Regions from separate parts of the Bradyrhizobium sp. ORS 86 genome, predicted to be linked through region 2. Evidence: predicted binding sites of a transcription regulator. Region 2 holds the regulator's gene; each other region holds the start of a gene.
What was found. The regulator PhoB, encoded in region 2, activates phosphate uptake and scavenging genes when phosphate is short. The targets are predictions, from matches to a motif close to TGTCATNNANCTGTCAT.
Positions count from the first base shown of each region.

Region 1: a site for PhoB is predicted at 7,325-7,341, ahead of P6U25_RS20870 (DUF47 domain-containing protein). Genes of this name have one in related genera too.
Region 3: a site for PhoB is predicted at 5,625-5,641, ahead of P6U25_RS14325 (Orn/Lys/Arg decarboxylase N-terminal domain-containing protein). Genes of this name have one in related genera too.

Region 1 is NZ_CP120699.1:4,462,920-4,473,023, reverse strand. Features, by position in the region: gene P6U25_RS20910 (alpha/beta fold hydrolase) at 141-1,184, shown strand; gene P6U25_RS20905 (cytochrome P460 family protein) at 1,206-1,715, shown strand; gene P6U25_RS20900 (ArsC family reductase) at 1,816-2,184, shown strand; gene P6U25_RS20895 (ABC transporter ATP-binding protein) at 2,572-3,327, shown strand; gene P6U25_RS20890 (ABC transporter ATP-binding protein) at 3,320-4,063, shown strand; gene P6U25_RS20885 (ABC transporter substrate-binding protein) at 4,104-5,333, shown strand; gene P6U25_RS20880 (branched-chain amino acid ABC transporter permease) at 5,398-6,261, shown strand; gene P6U25_RS20875 (branched-chain amino acid ABC transporter permease) at 6,263-7,231, shown strand; gene P6U25_RS20870 (DUF47 domain-containing protein) at 7,380-8,024, shown strand; gene P6U25_RS20865 (inorganic phosphate transporter) at 8,124-9,128, shown strand; gene sugE (quaternary ammonium compound efflux SMR transporter SugE) at 9,129-9,443, opposite strand; gene P6U25_RS20855 (peptide chain release factor 3) at 9,599-10,104, shown strand, end outside.
Region 2 is NZ_CP120699.1:7,334,538-7,344,641, forward strand. Features, by position in the region: gene P6U25_RS33930 (OpgC domain-containing protein) at 1-25, opposite strand, end outside; gene apaG (Co2+/Mg2+ efflux protein ApaG) at 307-705, shown strand; gene P6U25_RS33940 (Hsp33 family molecular chaperone) at 840-1,841, opposite strand; gene argF (ornithine carbamoyltransferase) at 2,079-3,005, opposite strand; gene P6U25_RS33950 (aspartate aminotransferase family protein) at 3,005-4,213, opposite strand; gene P6U25_RS33955 (GcrA family cell cycle regulator) at 4,698-5,210, shown strand; gene phoB (phosphate regulon transcriptional regulator PhoB) at 5,434-6,144, opposite strand; gene phoU (phosphate signaling complex protein PhoU) at 6,203-6,922, opposite strand; gene pstB (phosphate ABC transporter ATP-binding protein PstB) at 6,934-7,752, opposite strand; gene pstA (phosphate ABC transporter permease PstA) at 7,749-8,594, opposite strand; gene pstC (phosphate ABC transporter permease subunit PstC) at 8,599-9,588, opposite strand; gene pstS (phosphate ABC transporter substrate-binding protein PstS) at 9,810-10,104, opposite strand, start outside.
Region 3 is NZ_CP120699.1:3,160,463-3,170,566, reverse strand. Features, by position in the region: gene mctP (monocarboxylate uptake permease MctP) at 1-746, shown strand, start outside; gene P6U25_RS14345 (oxygenase MpaB family protein) at 813-1,763, opposite strand; gene P6U25_RS14340 (tetratricopeptide repeat protein) at 2,162-2,779, shown strand; gene P6U25_RS14335 (DJ-1/PfpI family protein) at 2,965-4,122, shown strand; gene P6U25_RS14330 (acyl-CoA dehydrogenase family protein) at 4,137-5,294, opposite strand; gene P6U25_RS14325 (Orn/Lys/Arg decarboxylase N-terminal domain-containing protein) at 5,687-8,044, shown strand; gene P6U25_RS14320 (GNAT family N-acetyltransferase) at 8,063-8,623, shown strand; gene P6U25_RS14315 (dodecin) at 8,804-9,025, opposite strand; gene P6U25_RS14310 (HdeD family acid-resistance protein) at 9,256-9,840, shown strand; gene P6U25_RS14305 (hypothetical protein) at 9,903-10,104, opposite strand, start outside.

The DNA of each region.
Region 1 (10,104 bases), 2.9 Mb from region 2:
CCTGTACAGGTGGCGGAACCTAGCACAGGCCGGCGGGAGCCAAAATCAAGACGGTCTGAAGGGCAAATCCACGGCGTCTCAAAGCAGACCGGTGAGGGGTCTGGCATGGTCCTCAGCGACACAAGACGCAGGAGATCGCCATGTCGCAATCCATCGATCAGCAACGCCGTAACTTCCTTGGCATCGCCGGCGGGGCGCTCGCGGCGGCGGGCTTCGGCATCATCGCACCGGCGCGTGCGCAGTCGAAGGCCACGGCGCTGCCTGCAATCAAGCCGGGCGCCCGTAGCTCGATTGGTCCGGTGAAGCAGATCAACGCCGGCGTACTCAACGTTGGCTATGTCGAGACGGGGCCGGGCTCCGGTCCCGCCGTCATTCTGCTGCACGGTTGGCCCTACGATATGCACAGCTATGCCGACGTCGCGCCGGCGCTGGCGGAAGCGGGGTACCGCGTGATCGTGCCCCATATGCGCGGCTACGGCACGACCCGCTTTCTGTCGACGGACACCATGCGCAGCGGCCAGCCGGTCGCGGTCGCCGCCGACATCATCGCGCTGATGGATGCGTTGAAGATCGAGAAGGCCGTGCTCGGCGGCTACGATTGGGGCGCGCGCACCGCCAACATCATGGCGGTGCTGTGGCCCGAGCGCTGCAAGGCGATGGTCTCTGTCAGCGGCTACCTGATCGGCAGCCAGCAGGCCGGCAAGGTGCCGCTGCCGCCGAAGGCCGAGCTGCAATGGTGGTACCAGTTCTATTTCGCGACCGAGCGCGGCCGCGAAGGCTACGCCAAGAACCGGCACGATTTCGCCAAGCTGATCTGGCAGCTCGCCTCGCCGAAGTGGCAGTTCGACGACGCCACCTATGATCGCAGCGCGGCGGCATTCGAGAACCCCGACCACGTGGATATCGTGATCCACAATTACCGCTGGCGGCTTGGGCTCGCGGAGGGCGAGGCGAAGTACGACGCCTACGAGAAGACGCTGGCCCAGGCGCCTGTCATCGCGATCCCGACCATCACGATGGAAGGTGATGCCAATGGCGCGCCGCATCCGGAGCCTGCCGCCTATGCCAAGAAGTTCTCCGGTCACTATGAGCACCGGCTGATCACCGGAGGCATCGGTCACAATCTGCCGCAGGAAGCGCCGCAGGCGTTTGCCCAGGCCATCATCGACGTCAGCAGGACGTGAAGCGAGCGCGGACAACGGATCGTGAGACAGGTTCTGAAATGGGCAGCCGCCGCGATCGCGGCGGCCTGCATCACGGCGTCATTGCCCTTTGCCGTCGGCCATGCCGACGATGCGGCGCCGGCTTCGCCGATCTTCGGCGTGAAAATTCCAGCCGGCTATCGCGACTGGAAGCTGATCGCGGTGGGAGAAGAGACCGGGCTCGACGAGCTGCGCAGCGTACTTGGCAACGCGACGGCTGCGAAGGCCTATCAGGATGGCACGTCGCCGTTTCCCGATGGCACCGTGCTGGTCAAGCTGGCCTGGAAGCGCAAGCCCGTCGCCGGCCTCGATGGCGCCTTCATCACGGGGCCGGCGACCACCGTCCAGGTCATGGTCAAGGATTCCATCAAGTATGCCGCAACCGGCGGCTGGGGCTTTGGCCGGTTCATCGACGGCAAGCCGGTCGATGCCGCGCAGCACGAGACCTGCTTCGCCTGCCACGAGGCGCACGCCCGGGATCACGACTTCGTCTTCACGCATTATGCGCGCTGAGGCGCGGCCAATATCGATGTGGAGACAGACCCGGCGCGGTCTGGCGCTGCGATTGCTGCGGCGATAATTTCCCCGCCGCAATCGCATGGGGGGAACGGCATTGACCATCACCATCTACGGCATCAAGAACTGCGACACCATGAAGAAGGCGCGCGCCTGGCTCGATGATCACGGCGTGGCTTACGACTTTCACGACTACAAGACCGCCGGAATCGGCAAGGACAAGCTCAAGCAGTGGAGTGACGAGGTCGGCTGGGAGACGCTGCTCAATCGCGCCGGGACCACCTTCAAGAAGCTGCCTGACGACGACAAGGAAGGTTTGAACGAGCGCAAGGCGCTCGCGTTGATGGCGGAGCAGCCGTCGATGATCAAGCGGCCGGTGCTCGACCTCGGGTCAAAGCGCGTGGTCGGCTTCAAGCCGGATCTCTATGCCAAGGAAGTGCCGGCGAAGGCGCGCAAGAAGGGTTAGCTGGATCGGCGCATTCGAATTGCATCGGCTAGCCAAACGCGATCGCATCGCCGAGCCGCGGCAACGACGGACCAGGTCGGGATCGATGATGGCGCGGGGCCGGGTCATGAAAAGCGCCGAAGCGCAGCGAAATACCGTTAGCGGCTGCCGTCCGATGCGCAAACTGCGATCGAATGCCATTCGACTAAGGACGAACCGGAACCGGGTGTTCGCGATGCCGCAGTGCACAGCTTTCCACCTTGCGTAACCGACACGGATGACGGCATATTCCGGCCGGAGGCGGCGGGCTTCGGACGGTTCCAAGACGTATCGGACAACCCGTCGGACATCAAAAAACTGGCCACGCAGGCGAGAGGCCTCGCAGCGATGGCGTATGGGGGATTCTATTTGGCCGATGAGTTCATTCTCGAAACCAGCGGATTGACCAAGGAATTCGCGGGTTTCTTCGCCGTTCGCGACGTCGCGTTGAAGGTGCGTCGCGGTCACATTCATGCGTTGATCGGGCCCAACGGCGCCGGCAAGACGACCTGTTTCAATCTCTTGACCAAATTCCTGAAGCCTTCGGCGGGCGAGATCCGCTACAAGGGGCAGGATATCACCGCGATGCCGCCGGCCGATGTGGCGCGGCTCGGATTGGTCCGGTCGTTCCAGATCTCGGCGGTGTTCCCCCATCTGACCGCGCTGGAGAACGTCCGCGTGGCCTTGCAGCGCCAGCACGGCGCGTCGTTCGATTTCTGGCGCTCCAAGACCGTGCTCGACCGCTTCAATCCGCGCGCCCATGAGCTGTTGAACGACGTCGGCTTGAGCGAGTTCGCCAACACGCCGGCGGTCGAGATGCCCTATGGCCGCAAGCGCGCACTTGAAATTGCGACGACGCTCGCGCTCGACCCGGAGATGATGCTGCTGGACGAGCCGATGGCCGGCATGGGCCATGAGGACATCGACAAGATCGCGGCGCTGATCAAGCGGATTTCCGCCAAATACACCATCCTGATGGTCGAGCATAACCTCTCGGTCGTCGCCAACCTCTCCGACGTCATCACCGTGCTGACGCGCGGGCAGGTGTTGGCGGAGGGCAACTACGCCGAGCTCTCCAAGGACGAGCGTGTGAAGGAAGCTTATCTGGGAGCGGGTCATGGCTGAGGCGAAACTGGCGGAAGCTCCCGCGACGGCGGCCAGCGCCGACGTGCTGTCGGTCAAGGATCTGCAGGCCTGGTACGGCGAGTCCCACATCCTGCACGGCATCAATTTTAACGTGAAGGCCGGCGAGGTCGTGACACTGCTCGGCCGCAACGGTGCGGGCAAGACCACGACGCTGAAATCGGTGATGGGCGTCATCGGCAAGCGTTCCGGCTCGATCCGGTTCAACAATAAGGAGATCATTCGCGCTACGTCCGACAGGATCGCGCGGATGGGAATTGCGTTTTGTCCGGAGGAGCGCGGCATCTTCTCGAGCCTCGACGTGCGCGAGAACCTGCTGTTGCCGCCGGTGGTGCAGAGCGGGGGCCTCTCGCTCGACCAGATCTTCACGCTGTTTCCCAACCTGAAGGAGCGTCTCACCAGCCAGGGCACCAAGCTTTCCGGCGGCGAGCAGCAGATGCTGGCGATCGCGCGCATCCTGCGCACCGGCGCACGCTTCCTGATGCTGGACGAGCCGACCGAAGGCTTGGCGCCGGTCATCATCCAGCAGATCGGCCACACCATTTCGCGCCTGAAATCCGAGGGATTCACCATCCTTCTGGTCGAGCAGAATTTCCGCTTCGCCTCGACCGTTGCCGACCGCTACTACATCGTCGAGCACGGCAAGGTGATCGACGGGTTCTCGAATTCGGAGCTGTCGTCCAACATGGACAAGCTCCATACCTATCTTGGCGTCTGAGATCGCCTGAACCAGAAAATTTAAAACGAGGGAATACCAGATGAGACATACGATTTCGGCGCTTCTGCTCGGCACCGCGATGGTGCTCAGCGCCGCGAGCGTCGCCTCCGCCCAGGACAAGATGGACAAGACGGTCAAGATCGGTGCGTTGTCCGATCAGTCCGGCCTTTATGCCGACCTCGCAGGTCCCGGTTCGACGCTGGCGGCGCAAATGGCGATCGAGGACTCCGGCCTGAAGGCCAAGGGCTGGACCATCGATCTCATCTCCGGCGATCACCAGAACAAGCCCGACATTGGCACCACCATCGCCCGGCAGTGGTTCGACGTCGACAAGGTCGATGCGATCGTCGACGTGCCGAATTCCGGCGTCGCGCTCGCGGTCAACAACGTCGTGAAGGAAAAGAACGGCGTCTACATCAACTCGGGTGCAGCGACCTCTGATCTGACCAACGCGCAGTGCTCGCCGAACACAGTGCACTGGACCTACGACACCTACATGCTCGCCCACGCCACCGGCCAGGCGCTGGTGAAGGCGGGCGGAGACACCTGGTTCTTCCTGACCGCGGACTATGCGTTCGGCGCCGCGCTGGAACGCGATACCACCGCCGTCGTCCTTGCCAATGGCGGCAAGGTGGTCGGCGGCGTCAAGCATCCGCTCAACACCGCGGACTTCTCCTCCTTCCTGCTGCAGGCGCAGGCCTCCAAGGCCAAGATCATCGGCCTTGCCAACGCGGGAGGCGACACCACCAACTCGATCAAGCAGGCGGCTGAGTTCGGCATCGTCAAGGGCGGCCAGAAGCTCGCCGCGCTCTTGTTGTTCCTCACCGACGTCAAGGCGATCGGGCTCGAGACCGCGCAGGGCCTCAACTTCACCGAGACGTTCTACTGGGACATGAACGACCAGACCCGTGCCTTCTCCAAGCGGTTTTCGGAGCGGATGAAGAACAGCGCTCCCCCGACCATGGTGCAGGCCGGCGTCTATGCAGGCTTGATGCATTACTTCAAGGCGCTGGAGGCGCTGGGCGGCAATCCGCATGACGGCGTCAAGGTGGTCGAGAAGATGAAGTCGATCCCGACCGACGATCCGCTGTTCGGCAAAGGCGAGATCCAGCCCAACGGCCGTGTCACCCACAACGCTTACCTGTTCGAGGTGAAGAAGCCGTCGGAGTCGAAGGGCCCGTGGGATTTCTACAAGCTGGTCGGCACCGTGCCGGGCGACCAGGCGTTCACCCCGCTCGACAAGAGCACCTGCCCATTGCTGAAGAAGTAATGATCACGCCCGCCGGGCACGGCGTGACCGGCGGGCCTTGTCTACCCAAGCGAAAGCTCATTCGATGCAGGCTCTATACGCACAGCTCCTGGTGGGACTGATCAACGGCTCGTTCTACGCGCTGCTCAGTCTGGGGCTTGCCGTGATCTTCGGCATGCTCAACATCATCAATTTCGCGCACGGCGCGCTCTATATGATGGGCGCCTTCGTGGCGTATTTCCTGCTCAATCTGGGTGGCATCAATTATTGGTGGGCGCTGATCATCGCACCGATCGTCGTCGGCATCTTCGGCATGATCCTCGAGCGCACCATGCTGCAATGGCTGACCGGGCTCGATCATCTCTACGGGCTGCTGCTGACCTTCGGCATCGCGCTGATCGTGCAGGGCGTGTTCCAGAACTATTTCGGCTCCTCCGGTCTGCCTTATTCGATCCCGGATCAGCTCAGGGGCGGCATGAATCTCGGCTTCATGTTCCTGCCGATCTATCGCGGCTGGGTCGTCGTGTTCTCGCTGGTGGTGTGCCTTGCGACTTGGTTCCTGATCGAGAAGACGCAGCTTGGCGCCTACCTGCGCGCCGCCACTGAGAACCCGACGCTGGTGCGCGCCTTCGGCATCAACGTGCCACGGATGATCACGCTGACCTACGGGCTCGGCGTCGGCCTGGCGGCGCTCGCCGGCGTGCTGTCGGCACCGATCAACCAGGTCCGGCCGCTGATGGGCGCCGATCTGATCATCGTGGTGTTCGCGGTGGTCGTGATCGGCGGCATGGGCTCGATCATGGGATCGATCATCACCGGCTTTGCGCTCGGTGTGATCGAGGGACTGACCAAGTATTTTTATCCCGAGGCCTCCAACACCGTGGTGTTTGTCCTGATGGTGCTGGTGTTGCTGGTGAAACCAACGGGACTGACGGGACGGGCGGCCTGATATGTCAGCATTGACCGATGATACGATTCCGGTGACGCCGCGCGCGATGCGCGACGAGATGACTGTGTTCGCCGCGATGGCGGTGCTGCTGGCGGTCGTGCCGTGGACGGGAATCTATCCCTTCTTCGTCATGCAGGCGCTGTGCTTCGCGCTGCTCGCTTGCGCCTTCAACCTCTTGATCGGCTATGGCGGCTTGCTGTCGTTCGGCCACGCGATGTTTCTCGGCACCGCGGGCTATGTGTCGGCGCATGCGCTGAAGGTGTGGGGGCTGCCGCCCGAGCTCGGCATCGTGGTCGGCACGGCTGCCGCCGCCTTGCTCGCTCTTGTCACCGGCTATGTCTCGATTCGCCGGCAGGGCATCTATTTCGCGATGATCACGCTGGCGTTGTCGCAGCTCATCTACTTCATCTATCTACAGGCGCCGTTCACCCACGGCGAGGACGGCATCCAGGGCATTCCGCAGGGCCATCTGTTCGGGATCTTCGACCTCTCCAAGCCGACGGTGCTCTATTACGTCGTGCTGGTGGGATTCCTCGCCGGCTTCCTCCTGATCTACCGCACCATCAACTCGCCGTTCGGCGAGGTGCTCAAATCGATCCGCGAGAACGAGCCGCGCGCGATTTCGCTCGGCTACAAGACCGACCAGTACAAGCTGCTCGCCTTCATCCTGTCGGGCACGCTGGCGGGCTTCGCCGGCTCGCTGAAGGTGTTTGTGGCGCAGAACGCCTCGCTCACCGACGTGCACTGGTCGATGTCCGGTGAGATCGTGCTGATGACGCTGGTCGGCGGTCTCGGCACGATTTTCGGACCTGTGGTCGGCGCCTTCGTGATCATTGCCATGCAGCAATATCTCGCTGGCTTCGGCCAGTGGGTGACCGTCATCCAGGGCGTGATCTTCGTCGCCTGCGTGCTGCTGTTCCGGCGCGGCCTCGTCGGGGAGCTCGCCCATTACCTGCGGCGGTCGCTGTAGGGCAGCGGGGCAGGGACTTTCTGAACCGACAAAGTGGTGGATGACCGCCCATCCGGGCGGCCGAGGCCGGGCGCTTGTCCCGCGAAGTGTTCTATGACAGTTCTGTGACGGCTTCCCGACGGCTGCCCCGGAACGATGGAACGGACATATGTTACGCTGGTTTCGCAGCTTCCTGCCCAAGGAAGAGCGGTTTTTCGACCTGTTCGCCCGCCATGCCCAGACCTCCGTGCAGTGCGCATTGGCGCTGCAGGACATGCTGAAGGGCGGGGACGAGACGCCCGTCTTCTGCCAGCGTGTCAATCAATTCGAGAACGATGCGGACAACATCACCCGCGAAGTCCTCACCGCGGTCCGCCGCACCTTCATCACCCCGTTCGACCGCGGCGACATCAAGAACCTGATCACGTCGATGGATGATGCCGTCGACCAGATGCAGCAGACCGCGAAGGCGGTCGTGCTGTTCGAGGTGCGATCGTTCGAACCGCCGATGCGCGAGATCGGCGGCCTGATCATCGAATGCGCCAACCTAGTCGGCCGCGCGCTGCCGCTCTTGCAGTCGATCGGCCAGAACGTCGTGATGCTGACCCAGATCACCGAGGAGTTGACCAAGCTCGAAGGCCGGGTCGACGACCTGCACGACATCGGACTGAAGGAATTGTTCCTGAAGCATCGCAATGCCAACACGATGGACTTCATCGTCGGCGCGGAGATCTACGATCACCTCGAGAAGGTGGCCGACCGCTTCGACGACGTCGCCAACGAGATCAACTCGATCGTGATCGAGCAGGTCTGAGCATGATCCGGAAACGTGTGCAGCGGTTTTCCCTGCGACAAACGCGAGGCGTTTGCGCGGAGATCATGCTCAAACAAGTGAAATAGGGCAGGGCATCACGTGGACGCCACGCTGGGTCTTCCCGTTCTCGTCATCCTGATCGCGGTGGCGCTGCTGTTCGATTTCCTGAACGGCTTGCACGATGCCGCCAATTCGATCGCGACCATCGTCTCGACGCGCGTGCTGCGGCCGCAATATGCGGTGTTCTGGGCGGCCTTCTTCAACTTCGTCGCCTTCATGGTGTTCGGCCTGCACGTCGCCAACACCATCGGCACCGGGATCATCGAGCCATCGGTGGTCGATGCGACCGTGATCTTCGCCGCCCTGGTCGGCGCGATCGTCTGGAACCTGATCACCTGGGCGCTCGGCATTCCCTCGTCGAGCTCGCACGCGCTGATCGGCGGGCTGGTCGGCGCGGGCATGGCGAAGGCGGGGATTTCGGCGGCGGTGTGGAGCGGGCTCTCGAAGACGCTGCTTGCGATCGTGCTGTCGCCGCTGGTCGGCTTCCTGCTGGCGCTGGTGCTGGTCGCGATTGTCTCCTGGCTGTCGGTGCGCTCGACACCGTTCGCCGTCGATCGCGCCTTTCGCATCCTGCAATTCGCCTCAGCCTCGCTCTATTCGCTCGGCCATGGCGGCAACGACGCGCAGAAGACCATGGGGATCATCGCTGTGCTGCTTTATTCGCAAGGGCATACCGGCGAGACGTTCCACATCCCTTTCTGGGTGGTGCTGGCCTGCCAGAGCGCGATGGCGCTGGGCACCCTGATGGGCGGCTGGCGGATCGTCCGCACCATGGGACTGCGGATCACCAAGCTGACACCGATGCAGGGCTTCTGCGCCGAAACCGGCGGTGCCGCGACCCTGTTCATGGCAACCTTTCTCGGGGTTCCGGTCTCGACCACGCACACCATCACCGGCGCCATCGTCGGCGTCGGGGCGGCACGGCGGCTGTCCGCGGTGCGCTGGAACGTGGCGAGCTCGATCGTCTATGCCTGGGTGATCACAATTCCCGCATCCGCGGCGGTTGCCGCGCTGAGCTATTGGGCGGTGCTGATCCTCAAGTGATCATCCGACCAGCTTCAGCCCGATAATGCCCGCGACGATCAATGCGATGCTGGCAAGCCGCATCGCAGTCGCCGGCTCGCCGAGCAGGATGATGCCGAGCGCCGCGGTTCCGACGGCACCGATCCCGGTCCAGACCGCATAGGCGGTTCCGATCGGCAGTGTCTTGAGCGCGACGCCCAGCAGGATGATGCTGCCGGCCATGGCCGCCAGCGTGAGCGCCGACGGCACGAGCCGCGAAAAACCCTCAGTGTATTTCAGCCCGATGGCCCAGCCGATCTCGAGGAGACCCGCGGTGAACAGAATGGCCCACGCCATAACGAACCCTCCGGATATGGCAGGGTCGTCCCCGCTAATGGTCTCATGAGGTGAAGGTCGTCCTTCCCGTACCTATATGGGAGGATGCGACCATTCCGCATTGCGACAAATCGCCCTTGATCGTGTCCGTTTTCCCTGCCAAACGCTCCCCCGCTATGTCCGATATCTCAGTCACAGCCGAATCGCCGTTCCGTTCGTCGCTTTCCGAGGAGGTGGCGCGGCGACGCACCTTTGCGATCATCTCGCACCCGGACGCCGGCAAGACCACGCTGACCGAAAAGCTGCTGCTGTTCGGCGGCGCGATCAACCTTGCGGGGCAGGTCAAGGCCAAGGGCGAGCGGCGCAACACCCGCTCGGACTGGATGAAGATCGAGCGCGAGCGCGGCATCTCGGTCGTCACCTCGGTGATGACGTTCGAGTTCAACGATCTCGTGTTCAATCTCCTCGATACGCCGGGCCACGAGGACTTTTCGGAAGACACTTATCGGACGCTGACCGCGGTCGATTCCGCTGTCATGGTAATCGACGCGGCCAAGGGCATCGAAGCGCGCACGCGAAAACTGTTCGAGGTTTGCCGCCTGCGCGACATTCCGATCATCACCTTCATCAACAAGATGGACCGCGAGAGCCGCGACACCTTCGAGCTTTTGGACGAGATCGA
Region 2 (10,104 bases):
CTATGGGATCGGCAATCGAGCTCATCAAGCACCATGTCGGCTGCGGGATACTCGCACGCCATGCTGAGAAGACAATATCGGTGCGCGACCTGCGGACAAAGCGCTGGCAGCGGCGGCATGCCGCCGCGCTCTAGGACGGAACTATGTTGAAACCGCGATGAACCGGTCCGGAATGGACCGGCCTTTCGCCGCCCCGGCACCGATTGGTTCCGGCGGCTCAATTCGGTATGATGGCGCTGTCTCAGCGATCCGGAACGCCGCGACCGACTTTCCGGACCACGCTCCAGCACCATCGGAATTTGCTGCATGTACCGCGCCGTAACCCGCCAGATCGAAGTCACCGTCGAGCCGAACTTCATGCCGGATCGCTCGTCGGTCGAACGGCGTGAATATTTCTGGTCCTACACGATCGTGATCATCAATTCCGGCCCGGAGACCGTCCAGTTGCGCACGCGGCACTGGATCATCACCGATGCCACCGGCCGCCGCCAGGAGGTGCGTGGCGAAGGTGTGGTCGGCGAGCAGCCGGTGCTCGCCCCCGGCGAACGCTTCGAATACACCTCGGGCGTACCGCTGCCGACTGCCTCCGGCTTCATGACCGGCAGCTACCTGATGGTCAGCGAGAGCGGCGAGCGCTTCGAGATCGACGTGCCGACCTTCTCGCTCGACAGCCCGAGCCCGGACGGCAAGCGCGTACTGAATTAGCCTAAGATGTCATGCCCCGCGCATGCGGGGCATCCAGTACGCCGCGGCCTTTTCATCGTTCACAAACGTCTCTGGAATACTGGGTCACCCGCTTTCGCGGGTGACGACGCGCTCGTTGTGGCGACGACCGTGCCCTACTCCACGCCCGCTTCGTCTGGCGTGAATTCGTAGACCGACGAGCAGAATTCGCAGGTCACGACCACCTTGCCGTCCTTGACCATGTCGGCGCGATCCTTCGGCGTGAAGCTCTTGAGCATCGCGGACACCGCGTCGCGCGAGCAGGAGCACTGCGCGCGCAGCGGTTGCGGAGTGAAGACGCGGACGCCCCGTTCGTGGAACAGGCGGTAGAGCAGCCGCTCGCCGGAGAGATCGGGATCGATCAGCTCGACATCCTCGACGGTCGAGATCAGCGACTGTCCTTCGACCCAGGCGTCATCCTCGGGCACGCTATGCGCGATCGTGCCCTCCGGCGCGTCGCCGGGATGCAGATCGGCCTGCTTGGCGCGTTCCGGCGCCTTCGGCAGGAATTGCAGCATGATGCCGCCGGCGCGCCAGTGCAGCTTGCCACCTTCGCCGCCGCGCATCTCCTCGCCGACCGCAAGACGGACCCGCGTCGGGATCTGCTCGGAGCGCAGGAAATACTCGTGGGCCGCATCTTCCAGGCTGCCGCCCTCCAGCGCGACCAGCCCCTGATAGCGACTCGTCTTCGAGCCCTGGTCGATGGTCATCGCCAGATGCCCCTTGCCGAGCAACTCACCGGAGCTGAGGCCCGGCGTGAGGCGGGCGGCGTCGTAGCGCGCATAAGCACGCAACTGGTCGGGCGCCCGGAAATCGACGATCAGGAGCGAGACCGGGCCGTCGGTGCGGGTCTGCAGGATGAAGCGGCCCTCGAACTTCACCGACGAGCCGAGCAGCGTGGTCAGCACGATCGCCTCGCCCAGCAGCTTGCCGACCGGCGGCGGATAATCGTGCTTGTGCAAGATCTCGTCGAGCGCCGGGCCGAGCCGGGTCAGCCGGCCGCGCAGGTCGAGCGCGTCGACCTCGAAGGCCAGCACTGCGTCGTCAACCGGAATGGCCGATGGCGCGCGGGTTGGCGCCTCGGCAGCGATTTTGGTGTCGGGGGATTGTGGAACCATGGCGCTCTATCTGGGGTCTCGGACCACAAAACGAAAGGGGTTCAGCATACCGAGGATCGACGTCGTCCCTGCGAAAGCAAGGGACCAACCACAGGATTTTCTCGCGGCACAAGGCGTCTCCCCTCGTGCCTCTTTCAGGGGTCGCGGCGTAAGAGTCCCGGCTCGCGCGGAGCCTGTCATCGGGCGCGCATTCGCGCGACCCGTTGGCTTGGCCGGGACGACAGTCTTGTGGTGGCCTTACGCGACCGCGTCAAAACACCAGGCCAGAATGCCCTTCTGCGCATGCAGGCGGTTTTCCGCCTCGTCGAACACGACGGACTGCGGACCGTCGATCACCTCGTCGGTGACCTCTTCGCCGCGATGCGCCGGCAGGCAGTGCATGAACAGCGCGTCGGGCTTGGCGAGCGACATCAGCTTGGCATTGACCTGATAGGGCCTGAGCACGTTGTGGCGGTGCTCGCCCTCCTTGTCGCCCATCGACACCCAGGTGTCGGTGACGACGCAGTCGGCGCCACGGACCGCGGCCTCCGGATCGCTGCCAAGCACGATCGGCGCGCCGGTCGCCTTGATCCAGTCGCGCATCGCCTTCTTCGGTGCGAGCTCCGGCGGCGTCGCCACGTTGAGATTGAACTTGAAGCGCTCGGCGGCGTGCGCCCAGGAGGCGAGCACGTTGTTGTCATCACCGGTCCAGGCCACCGTCTTGCCCTCGATCGAGCCGCGATTTTCCTCGAAGGTCATCAGGTCGGCCATCACCTGGCAGGGATGCGAGCGTCGCGTCAGCCCGTTGATCACGGGAACGGTGGCGTGCGCTGCGAGCTCCAGCAGCGCATCGTGGTTGAGGATGCGGATCATGATCGCATCGACATAGCGCGACAGCACGCGCGCGGTGTCGGCGATGGTCTCGCCGCGGCCGAGCTGCATCTCGGCGCCGGTCAGCATGATCGATTCACCGCCGAGCTGGCGCATGCCGACGTCGAACGAGACCCGCGTACGGGTCGATGGACGCTCGAAGATCATCGCCAGCGTCTTGCCTTCGAGCGGCTTCTTGCCCTTCTCATGGGCCTTCAGCTTCGCCTTCATGGCGGCACCGGCCGAGAGCATGTTGCGCAACTCGCCGAGCGGCAATTCGTTGATGTCGAGGAAGTGGCGGACCGGCTTGCTCATCATCCGGCCGCCTTCTTCGGCTGCGCCGCCGACAGCGCGGAGCAGGCGCGCTCGAGACTTCCGATGGCCTGGTCGATTTCGGCCTCGGTCACGATCAGGGGCGCGAGGAATCGCACGACATTGTCGCCGGCGCCGACGGTGAGCAGCTTCTGCTCGCGCAGCGCGGTGACGAGGTCGCCCGAGGGCACCACGGCCTTAACACCGATCAACAGGCCTTCGCCGCGCACGTCCGAAATCACGCCGGGATAGCGATCGACGACCGAAGCAAGCTTCTGCTTGAGCAGCAGCGACATCCTCTGCACGTGATCGAAAAAGCCGGGTTTGAGCATCACGTCGAGCACGGCATTGGCCGCCGCCACCGCCAGCGGATTGCCGCCGAAGGTCGAACCGTGCGAGCCCGGTGCCATGCCGGCCGCAGCCTTTGCGCTCGCCAACACCGCGCCGATCGGGAACCCGCCGCCGAGCGCCTTCGCGAGCGACATCACGTCGGGCGTCACGCCGACGCGCTTGTAGGCGAACAATTCGCCGGTGCGGCCCATGCCGGTCTGCACCTCGTCGAATGCAAGCAGCAGGCCGTGCTCGTCGCAGAGCTGGCGCAGCGCCTTGAAGAAGGCTTGCGGGGCCGAGCGCACGCCGCCCTCGCCCTGCACCGGCTCGATCAGGATGCCGGCGGTGTGCGGTCCGATCGCCTTCTTCACGGCCTCGATGTCGCCGTGCGGAACCTGGTCGAAGCCGTCCATCGGCGGACCGAAGCCCTCCAGATATTTGGCGGAACCGGTGGCGGCGAGCGTTCCGAGCGTGCGACCGTGGAACGCGCCTTCGAAGGTGACGATGCGGTAGCGCTCGGGATGTCCCTTGGAGAAGTGATAATGGCGAACCAGCTTGATCACGCCTTCCGTCGCTTCCGCGCCGGAATTGCAGAAGAATACGTAGTCGGCAAAGCTCTGCTCGCAGAGCCGCGCGGCGAGCGCCTCGCCGTCCGGGCTCTTGAACAGGTTCGACATGTGCCAGAGCTTGGTCGCCTGTTCCTGGAGCGCCCTGACCAGATGCGGATGCGCATGCCCGAGCGCGTTCACCGCGACGCCCGAGGTGAAATCGAGATAGCGGTCGCCGTTGGTTGCGATGAGCCAAGCGCCCTCACCGCGCTCGAAGCCGAGATCGACCCTGGCGAAGACGGGAAGCAGATGCGACGTGGCGCTGTTGGTCATGGCAATCACTGACGGGTTTGAGGCCGACAATTGCCGCGTGCCTTGACGCCAGCGCAGCAACGGCCAGCTTCGGAAAACAAAACGTGCCGCCTTTTCGGGCGGCACGTGGCGGGCATTGTATGCTGCGGGCAGTCTCTGTCAATCGCTACGAAGTGGCCTTCCTGCAGTGCGAAACGCGCGCAATCCGGAGCATTCCGGTGAGGTGGAAAAGCCTCATTGCAATGCATAAGTGTCGGAACATGTGGACGCGCTGCCGCGGACTCTTGCGCCAGAGTCACGCCATATTGTAGCGTTTGGACTGTCGGATACGACATCTCGTGCGGCAGTACTGGACCCTCTAAGTAGCTTTCGTTCTGCGTACACGTTCGGGCGCAAAACCGCGTCCGGCGAGGGCTAAGGGATTCTGACCGCAGGGATATTTGTCAGATTTGGCTCGCAGCGCCGCTCCGATGACTGGCCGGCGCAAGGCGAAGGGAAGAATGCGATGACGGTATTGACCTGGTCCGATGATCGCGTCGAGCAGCTCAAGAAGCTCTGGGAGGCGGGCCTGTCGGCCAGCCAGATTGCGGCGGAACTCGGCAATGTGACGCGAAACGCCGTGATCGGCAAAGTGCATCGGCTTGGCCTGTCCGGCCGTGCCAAGGCCCCTTCCACCGCTGCCCCGCGACAGCGCAAGGCCCGTCCCGCCCAACACATGATGCGGGTGGCGCGTCCGGTCTCGCGCGGCAACACCGCGCTCGCCCACGCCTTCGAGGTCGAGCTGGAGCCGGATCCGGTCGCCTACGACAATGTGGTGCCGATGAGCCAACGGCTGTCGCTGCTCGAGCTGAACGAGGCGACCTGCCACTGGCCAGTCGGCGACCCCTCGAGCCCCGAATTCTTCTTCTGCGGCGGCAAGGCGCTCACCGGCCTGCCCTATTGCGCGCACCACTCGCGCATCGCCTACCAGCCGGCTGCCGACCGGCGCAGGCCCGCCAACAAGCCGCCGACCCGGTGAGTAGCATAGGCCGTGGAAACAAAATCCCCGCGCAAGCGGGGATTTTTTTGTGAAGGGACCACCTCTACGTCACCAGCGTCGTCCTGCCGCAGGCCGGGCCCCATACGCTGCGGCTTGTGTTGTGAACGGGACTCGTCGTTCCAACTTCGCGCAACAATTTGCATTCGGGGTTATGGGTCGCGGCTTTTGCCGGGACGACGCTGTGGTTATTTGCTGCCGCGCCTTACGGCTGCGGCTCCGCCTTGGCGAAGCGGTCGTCGAGCGCATAGCCGGCACCGCGCACGGTGCGGATCGGATCCTGCTCGCGGCCGGGATTGAGCAGCTTGCGCAAGCGGCCGATGTGCACGTCGACAGTCCGCTCGTCGATATAGATGTCGCGGCCCCAGACGCTGTCGAGGAGTTGCTCGCGGCTGAACACGCGGCCGGGATGCTCGAGGAAGAACTCGAGCAGGCGATACTCGGTAGGCCCGAGATCGATCGGCCGGCCGGAGCGCGCGACGCGACGCTTCTCGCGGTCGAGCTCGATATCGCCGTAAGTCAGCACGGTCGCGAGCCGCTCAGGGCTCGCGCGGCGCAACAGGCCCCTCACGCGCGCCAGCAGCTCCGGCACCGAGAACGGCTTGACGATGTAATCGTCGGCGCCGGTGGCGAGGCCTCGCACCCGCTCGCTCTCCTCGCCGCGCGCCGTCAGCATGATGATCGGAAGCTGCTTGGTCTCGGGTCGCGCCCGCAGGCGGCGGCACAGCTCGATGCCGGAGAGGCCGGGCAGCATCCAGTCAAGCACCACGAGATCGGGAACACGCTCCTTCAGCCTTGTGTCGGCATCGTCGCCGCGCCCGACCGTCTCGACGTCGTAGCCTTCCGCGTCGAGGTTGTAGCGCAACAACGTCGTCAGCGCTTCCTCGTCTTCGACTACCAGAATGCGTGCGCTCATCGGTCTATGGTCTTTCTCTGTGTTGATCCGTTGCCCGAACGCGAACCAGCACCTTCAGCTAGCCGTTGCCCGGCACTGTGGTGGCAAAGGTGGTCATGTCACCCTTCGGGCGCTTGTCGGTGATCTGCTGGCCTTCGATCATGTAGAACACGGTTTCGGCGATGTTGGTGGCATGGTCGCCGATCCGCTCGATGTTCTTGGCACAGAACATCAGATGGATGCAGAACGAGATGTTGCGCGGATCCTCCATCATGTAGGTGAGCAACTCGCGGAACAGCGAGGTGCAGATCGCGTCGACCTCCTCGTCGCCCTTCCAGACCGCCATCGCGGCCGGCAAATCGTGTGCGGCGTAGGCGTCGAGCACCGACTTGACTTGCGACAGCACCAAGTCGGTCATGTGCTCCAGGCCGCGGATCAGCTTCAGCGGCTGGAAATCGCTCTCCAGCGCCGCGACCCGCTTGCCCATGTTCTTGGCAAGGTCGCCGATCCGTTCGAGGTCGGTCGCCACCCGCATTGCGCTGACGATCTCGCGCAGGTCGATCGCCATCGGCTGGCGGCGCGCAATCGTCAGCACCGCGCGCTCCTCGATGATGCGCTGCAGGCTGTCGATCTCGACGTCGGCGGCGACGACGCGCTTGCCGAGCGCGACGTCGCGGCGGATCAGCGCATCGACGGACTCGGTGATCATGCGCTCGACGAGGCCGCCCATCTCGGCGACCAGGCGGGTGAGTTCCTGCAGGTCGCTGTCGAATGCCTTGGCGGTATGTTCAGAAACCATCGCTTGTCTCCTCAGCCGAACCGGCCGGTGATGTAGTCCTGGGTGCGTCGATCACTCGGCGAGGTGAAGATCTTGTTGGTGTCGTCGAACTCGATCAGTTCGCCAAGATACATGAAGGCGGTCTTGTCGGAGACGCGCGCCGCCTGCTGCATGTTGTGGGTAACGATCGCGATCGTGTAGTCCTCGGACAGTTCCTGGATCAGCTCCTCGACCTTGGCGGTCGAGATCGGATCGAGCGCCGAGCACGGCTCGTCGAACAGGATCACCTCGGGTCGCACCGCGACGGTGCGCGCGATGCACAGGCGCTGCTGCTGGCCGCCGGACAGCGAGAGGCCCGAGGCGTTCAGCTTGTCCTTGACCTCGTTCCACAGCGCGCCGCCGCGCAGCGCCTTTTCGACCCGGTCGTCCATCTCGGACTTCGAGATCTTCTCATAGAGGCGGATGCCGAAGGCGATGTTCTCATAGATCGTCATCGGGAACGGCGTCGGTTTCTGGAACACCATGCCGACCCGCGCGCGCAACAGGTTGAGGTCGAGCTTGGGGTCGAGGATGTTGGTCTGGTCCAGCATCAACTGGCCGACGGCGCGCTGACCCGGATAGAGATCATACATCCGGTTGAAGATGCGCAGCAGGGTCGACTTGCCGCAGCCCGACGGGCCGATGAACGCCGTGACGCGGTTGGTACCGAGCGTCAGGTTGATGTTCTTCAGCGCGTGGTGCTCGCCGTAATAGAAGTTGAGGTTGCGCACCGTCACTTTCGGCGGCGCCTCTGGAAGCGGCACCTGGGGGACGTGGCTCGCGGCAGTCATCGAAACGGAAAGCTCGGTCATTTTGCGGCCCTTTCGGCACCTAGGATGCGCGCGCCGATATTGAGCGCGAGCACGGTGAAGGTGATGAGCAGTGCACCGCTCCAGGCCAACTCCTTCCAGTAGGCATAGGGGCTCTGCACGAAGTTGTTGATGGTCACCGGGAGATTGGCCATCGTGCTGGTCAGGTTCAGGCTGAAGAACTGGTTCGAGAGCGCGGTGAACAGCAGCGGCGCGGTTTCACCCGCGACGCGGGCGGTGGCCAGCAACACACCGGTGATCAGACCCGATCGGGCGGCACGATAGGCGATCCGCTTGATGACCAGCGAACGCGGCAGGCCGAGCGCGCTTGCCGCCTCGCGCAGCGGATTAGGCACCAGCAGCAGCATGTCCTCGGTGGTGCGCAGCACGACCGGGATCACGATCACCGCGAGGGCCAGGGAGCCGGCGATCGCCGAGAAGCCGCGCATCGGCACCACCACGGCGCCATAGATGAACAGGCCGATGATAATCGACGGCGCGCTGAGCAGGATATCGTTGATGAAGCGGATCACCGAGGTGAGTTTGTCATGTCTACCGTACTCGGCAAGATAGGTGCCGGCGAACAGGCCAAGCGGCGCGCCGATACCGACCCCGATCACGGTCATGATGATCGAACCGACGATGGCGTTGAGCAGACCGCCTTCGGTCGAGCCAGGCGGCGGGGTGTTCTGGGTGAAGAGCTGCACGCTCAGCCCTGCGACGCCGTTGTAGAGCAGCGTGAGCAGGATCAGCGCCAGCCAGGTGACGCCGAATAGCGCGGCGCTGACGCAGAGAGCGCGGACGACGATGTCGCTGCGGCGGCGGGATTTGTAGATCGGGTTCATGGCGTCACTTCCCCGCCTTCTTTTCCAGACGCAGCAGCATCAAGCGCGCCGCCGCGAGCACGAAAAAGGTCAGCACGAACAAGAGCAGGCCGAGCAGGATCAGGCCGGACTGGTGCAGGCCGTCGCTTTCGGCGAATTCGGAGGCGATCGCCGCCGAGATCGTGGTGCCCGGCGCGAAGATCGACGAGGAGATGCGAAACGAGTTGCCGATGATGAAGGTCACCGCCATGGTCTCGCCGAGCGCACGACCGAGCGCCAGCATGATGCCGCCGATCACGCCGACCCGGGTGTAGGGGATCACGACGCTGCGGACGACCTCCCAGGTGGTGCAGCCCATGCCGTAGGCGGCTTCCTTCAGCACCGACGGCACGGTCTTGAACACATCGACCGAGATCGCGGTGATGAACGGCAGCACCATGATCGCGAGGATCAGCGAGGCGTTGAACAGGCTGAGATAGGACGGCGGACCGGCGAAGATGCTGCCGAGCACCGGCACGCCCTCGAAGATCCGGATCATGAACGGCTGGAACGTGTTGGCGAGGAACGGGCCGAGCACGAAGAAGCCCCACATGCCGTAGATGATCGAGGGGATGCCGGCGAGCAACTCGACCGCGATGCCGATCGGCCGGCGCAGCCATTGCGGGCAGAGTTCGGTCAGGAACACGGCAATGCCGATGCCCACGGGAATGGCGATCAGCATGGCGATGGCCGACGTGATCAGGGTGCCGTAGACCGGACCAAGCGCGCCCAGCACCGGCGGATCGGCCGAGGGAGCCCAGCGCTGGGTCCACAGGAAGGCGAACCCGTATTCCTTCATCGCCGGCCAAGCACCAACGATCAACGACAGGATGATGCCGCCGAGGATCAACAGAACCGAAATCGCCGAAATCCGGGTGATCCAGTAAAAGGTGGCATCACCGAGCTTGAACGCGCTGAGGGCCTTGGCGCGATCGTAAGTTCCGGCAGCTTCCATCACATCGCTCTGAACAGCCATGTCTGCCACGCCAATCCCCTCTCTACTATGTAAAGGCTACGCAATCCGCTACGCCCCGAAGCGATCGTCGCCGACGTTCTTTGACCGACGCCGTTCCCGTTGCGCCTTCCGGAGCGCCGCTCCCGGACTCCAGGCTTGTCGCGATAATGACGGAGTCCGGATCCGGTTGCAGAAGCTGTGCCGCCCCGCGGGCGGCACAGCTTTGGTTCGAAACGTCGGAGTTAGCTCTTGATCTCGGAGGTCCAGGTCTTCTCGATCTGCTGGACGACATTGCCTGGCATCGGGATGTAGTCGAGCTCCTCGGCCATCTTGTCGCCGTTCTTGAACGCCCAGCGGAAGAACTTGAGCGCTTCCTGGGACGCCGCCTTATCGGTCGCTTCCTTGTGCATCAGGATGAAGGTCGCCGCCGTGATCGGCCAGGACTTGTCGCCGGGCTGGTCGGTCAGGATCACGTAGTAGCCCGGCGTATGCGACCAGTCGGCGTTGGAAGCGGCGGCCTGGAAGGCGTCGACCGTC
Region 3 (10,104 bases), 3.5 Mb from region 2:
GCGGCCGCGCCATCCGCCGCAACGCCGCACTGCTGCCGGGCTATTCGTTCATGCTCGGTCTGCTCGCGCTCGTCGGCTTCTTCGCCATCGCGGCAGGTGTCAGCGAGCGTCCCGAATATGCGGCCGGCTTCAAGGAATTCGGCAACAACTTTGCGGTGCCGGCACTGTTCCTGCACAGCTTCCCGTCATGGTTCGTGGGGATCGCGTTCGCGGCCGTCGGGATCGGCGCACTTGTGCCGGCGGCGATCATGTCGATTGCCGCGGCCAATCTCTACACACGCAACATTCATCGCGAGTTCATCAATCGACAGCCGACCGACCGGCAGGAAGCGCAGATGGCGAAGTGGGTGTCGCTGATCGTCAAGTTCGGCGCGCTCGCCTTCATCCTCTTCCTGCCGTCCAAGTTTGCAATTTACCTGCAACTGCTCGGCGGCATCTGGATTATCCAGACGCTGCCGTCGGTGATGCTCGGCGTCTATACCCGCTGGTTCAATGATTGGGCGCTGCTGATCGGCTGGGCTGCCGGGATCGCAACCGGCACGGCGATGTTCATCGCGGCGAAGCTGATGCCGACCTACGCGCTTGCGATCGGCACCTTCACCTTTCCAGGCTACGCGGCGCTTTACGCCGTGATCGTCAACCTCGGCCTGACCGTTGTCCTCACCCTGGTGTTCACCTCGCTGGGCGCCGGTTCGACCGACGAAACCGCTGCGACCGAATATCACGCACCGTCGCCGACAGCGTGACCCGACCTGGCGAAACGGCACCGTTGCAGCGCGAGACCTTTGCCGCAGATCGCGTCCGGGACGGCCTCACCTGCTCCGGCGATGATCCAGTTGAGGTCGGCCGATCCAGGCCCTGTTAAGACACCGGGTTGCCCAGCCGAGCTGCAGCTTGCCCTGCAGTCGCGCCTGGGCTTCCTGGTAGGGACCGACGTACCGAAGGCGGGTCGGAATTTTTGGATAGAGGCGGCGAGTCCATGCAAGCGCGCGTTCTGCGGCTTTCCTGTCACCTTCGTCCAAGACAAATCCGAAGCCGGTGCGCAACCGGTCCGGCAGGAGCTGGGCGCTCAGCGCCCGGTACCATCGCGGCGGCCGCAGCCAAGGGCGTCCTCCGGCGAAGATTTGGCTGGCCACCTCGCGTGCCGCGGTGCTGACCGACAACGTATCCGATTGCATCATGGCCGCCGTGTAGGTGGCGAACGAGTCCCAGTCCGTCGGCAGGTCAGCCGACGTCAGCCCGAACAATGCCGCAAACAGCCGGCTTTCTGCCCAATACCGCTCGCGCTCCTCGACCGAGAGCGGAGGCAAGATCAGGTCGTGCACGATGAGGGCCGTGTCGACGAGAGTCGCGTGAACCCAGCGCAACGCTGCGACCTCGTTGGCGCGGTAGGGAGAGCCGTTTGCGTAGGGGCCGATCGCCTCGGACAAGCAACCGACGATCGCGGTATGGCGGTGGTGCAGGTGTCTGGCCGCAACAAGAGCGTTGTCGAGCGAGCCGAACACCATCGTGAACACAACGTCAAAGGTGCGATGGAAGCGGCCGATCGGATCGGCAAAGGTCCGCGAGTGCTCGGCCACCGCGGCAGCGACCCAGGGATGCGCGAGCTGAAGGAGCAAGGCCCGACCGGCGCCCAGAAAGATGACGGCTTCCCTGTCGATCTGCCAGGTGATCGAGGCCGGGCCGAAGATGCCCTCGGCCGCCCCGGCGGCTCGGTCCCGGACGGACTCAAGCGCAGCCTCCAGGTCGCGTTCAGAAACCAAATGCGCACCCTTCGAGACGAACGCGGCTCGATTCATTGCACTCATCTGTGCAGGTTATCCCGATTGAGCCAGCCAAAGCGCTCTAAACGTTGCGACATTCTGGATTACCTCCCGCTCGGCCGTCGTTGAGCCGGCTTAGTACGAAGGCGGTACGCCCCCGACCCAGTTTCCGGACAGCCGCGTTCCAGCAACGCGAAACCTAACATGAATGTTAGCTTCGAACTTTGCCGATACGAAGACAGCATCCGCCACGGTCAGGCTGCACACACCCACCGCGACAGTGCGGTTGTCGCATTCGTTGCAACAAGAACAATCTTTTGAGTCGAGCCGGAATGTCTCCCGCGATGGGGAGTTTAGTGCTTCAGGCCATGACGGCCTGTTCGTATCGGGAGGTGCGCATGATCAAGTCACCGATGAAGCTCGCAACACTTGCAGCATGCTTGACAGTGCCGCTCGCCCTCTTCCCGCCGCAGGCATCCATGGCAGCCGGCGGCGGGGGCGGAGGTGGCGGCGGAGGAGGTGGAGGCGATCCCTACGGGTCGCATTACGACACGCCGGCAACCGCGCCGACCTACCCACAGCAGAAAGGCAAGAAGGCGACACATACCAAAAAGCCCGCCAAGCAATCCGGCTTCGAGGACCCCGCGTTTCGCGAGGGCTACCGCGCCGCCTATGCGACGATCTACGAGCGCAACGACTACGCCGCCGCGATCGATCAACTCCATGCGCTCGGTCATGACGATCATCCGAACGTCGCCAATCTGATCGGCTATTCGTATCGCAAGCTCGGCGACTACAAGCAGTCGCAGGTCTGGTACGAACGCGCGCTGAAGGCCGATCCGAACCATGTGCTGACGTGGAACTACTATGGTCTCTGGCAGATCGAACAGGGCAACCGCGACCAGGCGGAATACCATCTGCGCCGCATCGCCGAGATCTGCGGCACCGATTGCGCTGAGTATCGCTCGCTTGCGGCGGCGCTCGAGCAGCCGCCCGGCACGAACCTGGTCTACTGACCGGCAGCGTCGATCTTGTGGCAGCCTGTAGCCCGCGCATGAGCGCGCGGGCTACAGGCGGGCTACATACGGACGCGGCCGCCGTCAGCCGCGTGTCCGTTTTTGCGGGAAATACGCCGTTTCGATCGATGGACTCGCCGGGTAGCTTGGACGACGACCAAGCAGACCCGTTGAGACACTTCATCATGAACTGGCGATTTCTTGCATGGGGTGGTGTTGCGGTCGCCGCGCTGGTTCCAATCGTTGGTGGCGGCTGGCTGCTCAGCCTTCCTGCCGCGTCGACATATAAGCGCCCTCCTCCGATCGCACGGGAGGAGCACGACGCATCGGTCGCGGCTCTGAAGCCGCCGAAGCGACAACGCCCGTTGATCGCGATCGTCGGCATCAATGAGATGACCGAGACCACCGACTATCTGATGCCTTACGGCATCCTCAAGCGCGCCGATGTCGCCGACGTTGTGACGCTGGCAACGGAGCCGGGAGCGGTGACGTTGTTCCCGGTGCTGAAGGTCGAACCGGACGCGACGATTGCAGCATTCGATGCCGCGCATCCCGATGGGGCCGACTACGTCATCGTGCCCGCGATGAGCCGTGACGACGATCTGACCGTGATGCAATGGATCCGACGTCAGGCGGACAACGGCGCCGTCATCATCAGCGTCTGCGCCGGCGCCAAGGTCGTCGCCTCTGCCGGCCTGCTGGACGGCCGGCGAGCGACGACGCACTGGTTCTATCTGAAGAGCTGGCGCGACAGGCATCCACAGATCCACTACGTCGCGGACCGCAGGATCGTGATCGACCGCGGCGTTGCGACGACGACCGGGATCTCGGCGTCGCTGCCGATGTCGCTCACCCTGATCGAGGCGATCGCCGGCCGCGCCAAGGCGGAGACGATCGCCCGCGAGATCGGTGTCGACGACTGGGATGCGCGCCACGACAGCAGCGCGTTCAAATTCACGCGCCCGTTCGCGCTGACCGCGATCCGGAACACGCTGGCCCTCTGGAACAGGGAGCAGCTCGGCCTCAAGCTCACGCGGGGCGTCGACGAGGTTTCGCTGGCGCTGGTCGCAGACAGTTGGTCGCGCACCTACCGCTCACACGCGGTGACCTTTGCCGCAACCGACGGCGTTCAGGTCACGCGCAACGGCTTGCGCATCTATCCGCAACAGGTCGCGACCGATTGGCCCGCGGCGCGCCTGCTCCCTCCGGTAGGAACGACGCCGCCGGCGCAGGCACTCGACCGGGCCTTGCACGAAATTGAGACGCGTTATGGTCGAAGCACGGTCGACTTCGTCGCCATGCAACTGGAATATCCGCGGCCTCCGGCGGCGCGCAATGAATAGTCGAAACCGGCCCTTTAGAACCGCCACGTGCCGGGATCGAGGCCGAGGCTTACGCGACCGCCGAGAGCATAGCAGCTCGGGTTCATCGCCACATGCTTGATCGCCGCGTGGACGTCGCGGATCGACCGCTCCAGCGTCCCGGTCTCGAAGATCGCTGCGGTGCCGGCATGGGCCGCAATCATGTCGACGACCCGCGCGGCATTTTCCGCGGCATTGGCGCAAGCCGTCCGCAGGAACACCCGCGCCTCGACAAGACGGCCGCCTCCGGCGTCGATCGCTGCGATCAACTCGGCCATGGCTTCGGCGAGCAAAGCGCGCGCTGAACGCAGCGCGACCTCCGCCCGGCCAACCATGTCTTGAACGGGCTCGCTGTCGCGCATCGTGCCGGAGCTGCCGAGCCGTGCCTTTCGCCCGGCCAGCTCGATAAAGGCCGCAAGCGCGCCTCGTGCGATGCCCAGGGGAACGACAGAGATCGTCCAGGCGAACGCGGACAGACCCGGCAGCCGATACGGAATTCCGCGTTCGGTGGGTTGAAGATCGACCAGCGCGTGGGTGTGGCTGAACGGAACAAAGCTGTCGCGCACCTCGAAGTCGCAGCTTCCGGTGCCGCGCAGTCCGGATACGAACCAGGTGTCGTGCACCCGGACCTCCGACCGGTCGAAGTAGCAGCACAACGGCGGCCCATTCTGGCCGCTAGCCGTCTTCACGGCGGCGAGCCCCATGAACCGGGTCGCATGATGAGCTCCACTGCCGAACGGCCAGCGTCCGCTGACACGATACCCTCGCTCGACCTCGGTGGCCGTGCCGACCGCACCGGTCGCGCTGACGACAAAGGCCAGCGGATCGGCGAACCAGCTCCGGGCCACCTCCGCGGACAGATAGCCGCCGATCCGGCTCATGCCGCCGCCATTGCCGACAATCCAGCCAACCGAGCCGTCGAGCGCGGAAGCTGCCTCGACAATCGTCATGAAATCGAACGGGGAGAATTCCGGCCCGCCGAGCGACCTCGGCAGATAGAGCCGAAACAGTCCCGCTTCGGCGAGCGCGTTGAAGACTGCGTCGGGCAGCCTGCGGTCGTGGTCGAAATGCTGGCGCTCCGCGGCGACGAGCGGTGCCAGCCGGTCGATGGCGGCAAGATAGGTCGCGACACTGGCTTCAGCGGGTACGAGCATGGCGCCCTCCGGCTTGGGATGCGTCCACTGTCGAGCATCATGCCGCACCAGGCAAACGCGAAGAATTTCAGCTAAGGGTGAACTGAATTCATCCACACTCCCCGTCCGGTGCGGGGCTGTCGCACATGCCGCCTTAGGCGGCTGCGCACGTACTCGGCCTCGTGGTTCGAGACGCGCCGCGAGCGGCGCTCCTCACCATGAGGGTCTACCAGTGTGCCGCAAAGCAAGACCTCATCCTTAAGGAGCCTGCCAAAGGCAGCCGTCGCGAAGGATGGCCGCAGGGCGCTTTTCTCCCAAATGCGATTGCCCTACCGTCCTGCGCCCGCCGCCTGTCATCCGCCTGTCATGAATTGTGCCGACAGGTTCAGCCCGGATGGACGTCGAGGACACGCATGGACTATTTCAAACGCTTCAACTTCCTGTTCGCCGCGCCGGTGTTCGAGGCCGACGATCTCGAAGGCATCCGCTTCAACCAGATCATCACCGAAATCGAGCGGTCCGGCTTCGAGGTGGTGCGCGCCCGCAAGCTGGAGGATGCCGAGATCGCGGTGCAGACTGACGCCGCGATCGGCTGCATGGTGGTCGACTGGGGCAAGAAGGGGCTTGAAGGCAAGACCGCCGCGCTGATCAACCTGATGCGCCGGCGCGGCCTCGACTTCCCGATCATCCTCCTGATCCGCCGCAAGCGGTTCGAGGACCTGCCGGTCGAGGTCTTGGATTTCATCGACGGTTACGTGTTCCTGTCCGAGGAGACCCCGCCCTTTATCGCCAAGAACCTGATCAGCCGGCTCAAGCAATATGCCGAGACGCTGAAGACGCCGTTCTTCGGCGCGCTGGTCGACTATGCCGAGGAAGGCAACCAGCTCTGGACCTGCCCGGGCCACAATGGTGGCGTGTTCTACAGCCGCAGCCCGATCGGGCGGGTGTTCGTCGAGCATCTCGGCGAAGCGGTATTCCGCGACGATCTCGACAATTCCGTGCTCGACCTCGGCGACCTCCTCACCCATGAGGGGCCGGCGCTGCGGGCGCAGAAGGAGGCGGCGCGGATCTTCGGCGCGGAGAAGACCTATTTCGTGCTCAACGGTACCTCGACCTCCAACAAGGTCGCGCTCGGCTCGCTGGTCACCGACGGCGACCTCGTGCTGTTCGACCGCAACAACCACAAGGCCGCCCATCACGGCGCGCTTTTGATCGGCGGCGGCATCCCGATCTACGTCCCGACCGTGCGCAACGCCTGGGGCCTGATCGGCCCGATGCGCTGGGACCTGCTCGATGAAGGCAGCTTGCGCGATGCGATCCGCAAGCACCCGCTGGTCAAGGACGAGAACGCCTGGAAGAAGCCCCGCCCCTTCCGCGTCGCGGTGGTGGAGCAGTGCACCTATGACGGCACCATCCACTCTGCCGAGATGATCCTCAAGCGCATGGGCCACCTCTGCGACTACATCCTGTTCGATGAGGCCTGGGCCGGCTTCATGAAATTCCACCCGATCTATACGGGACGCTTCGCGATGGGGCTGTCCGAGCTCGGCTCCGAGGCACCCGGCATCATCGCGACCCAATCGACCCACAAGCAGCTCGCGAGCTTCTCGCAGGCCTCCCAGATCCACATCCGCGATCGGCACATCAAGGGCCAGAAGCGCCGGGTGGAGCACCGCCGCTTCAACGAAAGCTTCATGCAGCACGCCTCGACCTCGCCGTTCTATCCGCTGTTCGCCTCGCTCGACGTCGGCGCGCAGATGATGAAGGGCCGCTCCGGCGAAGTGTTGTGGGACGACACGATCCGGCTCGGCATCGAGCTGCGCAAGAAGATCCGCGCGGTGAAGCGCGAGTTCGAGGAGAACGAGACGCGGGTCGAGCGGCGCTGGTTCTTCGAGCCGTTCGTGCCCGACCGCGTGATGATCCCCGACGTAGCGCGCGAAGGCGGCGTGCACAATGTCGCCTGGGAGACGATCTCGACCGACCAGCTTGCCACCAGCCCCTCCTACTGGCAGCTCAAGCCCGGCGAGAGCTGGCACGGCTTTCCCGAGCTGACCGCGGGCTTTGCCATGACCGACCCGAACAAGCTGACGCTGCTGACACCGGGCTTTGACCATGCGACCGGCGCCTATGCCGACCATGGCATCCCCGCGCCTGTGGTGGCGCAATATCTGCGCGAGAACCGCATCGTCGCCGAGAAGAACGACCTCAACTCCCTCCTCTTCCTGCTGACGCCGGGCGTCGAGGCCAGCAAGGCCGGCACGCTGGTCTCCGGCCTCGTCGCCTTCAAGAAGCTGCACGACGACAACGCGCTGCTCGAGGACGTCATCCCCGAATTCTACCGCCGGCGGCCGAACCGCTATGCCGGGGTACGCTTGCGCGATCTCTGCGGCGACATGCACCGCTTCTTTCGCGACGCCGGGGTCAGCGCGCTGCAGGCGAAGCAATTCCTGCCCGAGCATCTGCCTGAGATCGCGATGTCGCCGCGCGAGGCCTCGCGCTACCTGGTGCGCAACGACGTCGACTACCTGCCGATCGACGAGATCTTCGGACGGATCGCGGCGACGCCGTTCGTGGTGTACCCGCCCGGCATCGCGACCATCGTGCCCGGCGAGCGGCTCTCGGAGCGCAGCAAGCCGATGATCGAGTATCTCAGGATGTTCGAGGCAAGCTTCAACGCGTTCCCCGGCTTCGAGGTCGAGATCCAGGGCGTCTACAAGGAAATCGATGCGTCAGGACGGGTCCGTTTCTATACCTACGTCGTGTCGGAATAAGCGGACGGACAGCACGCAATGGAGAATGACCACAAGATCACTGTGCGCACTTCGCGCGACAGCGACGTCGACGCCATGCTGTCGATCTACCGCCGCCACATCCGCCGCGGCGTCGAGGAAAGCGTCGACGACAGCGGCACGCCGGAGCCCGACGATCTGCGCGAGCGCCGCAAGAATTTGCGCAACACCCGCCTGCCGCATCTGGTCGCAGTCCGCAATGGCGAGGTCGTCGGCTACGCCTATGTCGTGATGTTCCGCAAGCGTCCCGCCTATCGCTACACGGTGAAGCACTCGATCTACGTGCATCACCAACATGTCGGCCAGGGCGTCGGCCGAAAGCTGCTGCAGGAGTTGATCGACACCTGCGCCGCGGCCGGCTTCCGCCAGATGATCGGCTATATCGATGCCGACAACGCCGCGTCGCTGGCGCTGCACGACCGGTTCGGCTTCGCGCGCGTCGCGCATTTGCCGGGCGTTGCCTACCGCTACGGCCGCTGGTCGGACAGCGTGATGGTGCAGCGCTCGCTCGGCCCCGGCGCAACCGAGCCGCCGCCACCCGCGCCGCTGTCGCGGCGGTGATCGGGACGTGGGCAACGGCGTGGATCAACGCGTTCACATCCAGCCCCGTCATGCTGAGGAGCGCGTAGCGCGTCTCGAAGCATGCACGGCCGCAGTTAGGCCGTCGTGCTTCGAGACGGCCGCTATGCGGCCTCCTCAGCATGACGGGGCTGGATTTGAGCGTGCAGCCAGGAAGCCGCGCTATTCCAGCGTGAAGCCGACCCGCAGCGTCACTTGATAGTGGCGGATCTTGCCCTCTTCGATATGGCCTCGCGTCTGCACGACCTCGAACCATTTCATCTCGCGGATCGTCTTCGACGCGCGGTTGATAGCGTTCTCGATCGCGGCCTCGACGCTCTTCTCCGATGATCCAACGAGTTCCAGCATCTTGTAGACGTGATCCCTGTCGTGACTGGCGGGCATGTCGACCTCCTCGGGATGGATGGGCGGACCGGACAGCTTGTCCCTGCGCAATCCGGACGATCCGTCCTCCAATGTGGATCAGATGTTGTCGCTTGCACAAATGCTGCGCGGCAGCACGGCAGACGAATTGAATCAACGTGTCGCGCCGCGTTCGGTGCCACCGGCATCCGCCCTTGTCGTCACGCCTACCTATGGTAGCATGGCTCGATCCAGTTTACGGGAGCGATGCCATGTCAACGACGTCCAGCTCACCCACCAGCCCTCCTGCCCACAGCCTCGGATCCGGACTGTCCACCCTCCGCACGAAGTGGGGCTGGATCGTCGCGCTCGGGGTGATCTATCTGATCGCCGGCATCCTGGCGTTCGGCAGCGTACTCTTCGCAACCGTCGTCAGCGTCCTGTTCGTCGGCGTCATGATGATCGTCTCGGGCATCGCCGAGATCATCAACGCATTCCAGGTCAAATCGTGGGGCAAGTTCCTGTTCTGGGCCCTGCTCGGCGTGCTCTATGTCGTCGCTGGCTTCATCGTCTTCGAGAATCCCCTGCTCGCGGCAGCAACATTGACGCTATTCCTCGGCGTTGCGCTGGTGATCTCGGGGATTGTCCGCATCTTCCTCGCCTTCGGCATGAACGCCGCGGCGCCGTGGGGGCTGGTTGCGCTTTCGGGCATCATCACGCTCGTGCTCGGCGCCATCATTCTCGCGCACTGGCCGGTATCGAGCCTCTACGTGCTCGGCATCTTCCTCAGCGTCGACCTGATCTTCGCCGGCATCAGTTGGATCGGCATGGGGATGGCGTTGAAGCGCCGTGCGTGAGGCCGCAGGGCGGGTTGGCAGCAGCGTAATTCGCCGTACGGTGCTGCACGGCCTAATCCGCCCTATCGCCTGATCTCCTCCGCGGCACGCACCAGCGGCCGGTCGGATAATTGAATCGGTCCGGAGAACGGCGTGCTCATGTCGAGGATCAGATAGATCGCAGCCGAGACCAGCGCCGCCGCAGCGACATACGCGCCGATCACCACCGCATTGCGCGGTGCGCGAAAGCCCAGGGTTGCGAACATCAGCGTCAGCCAGGCGACG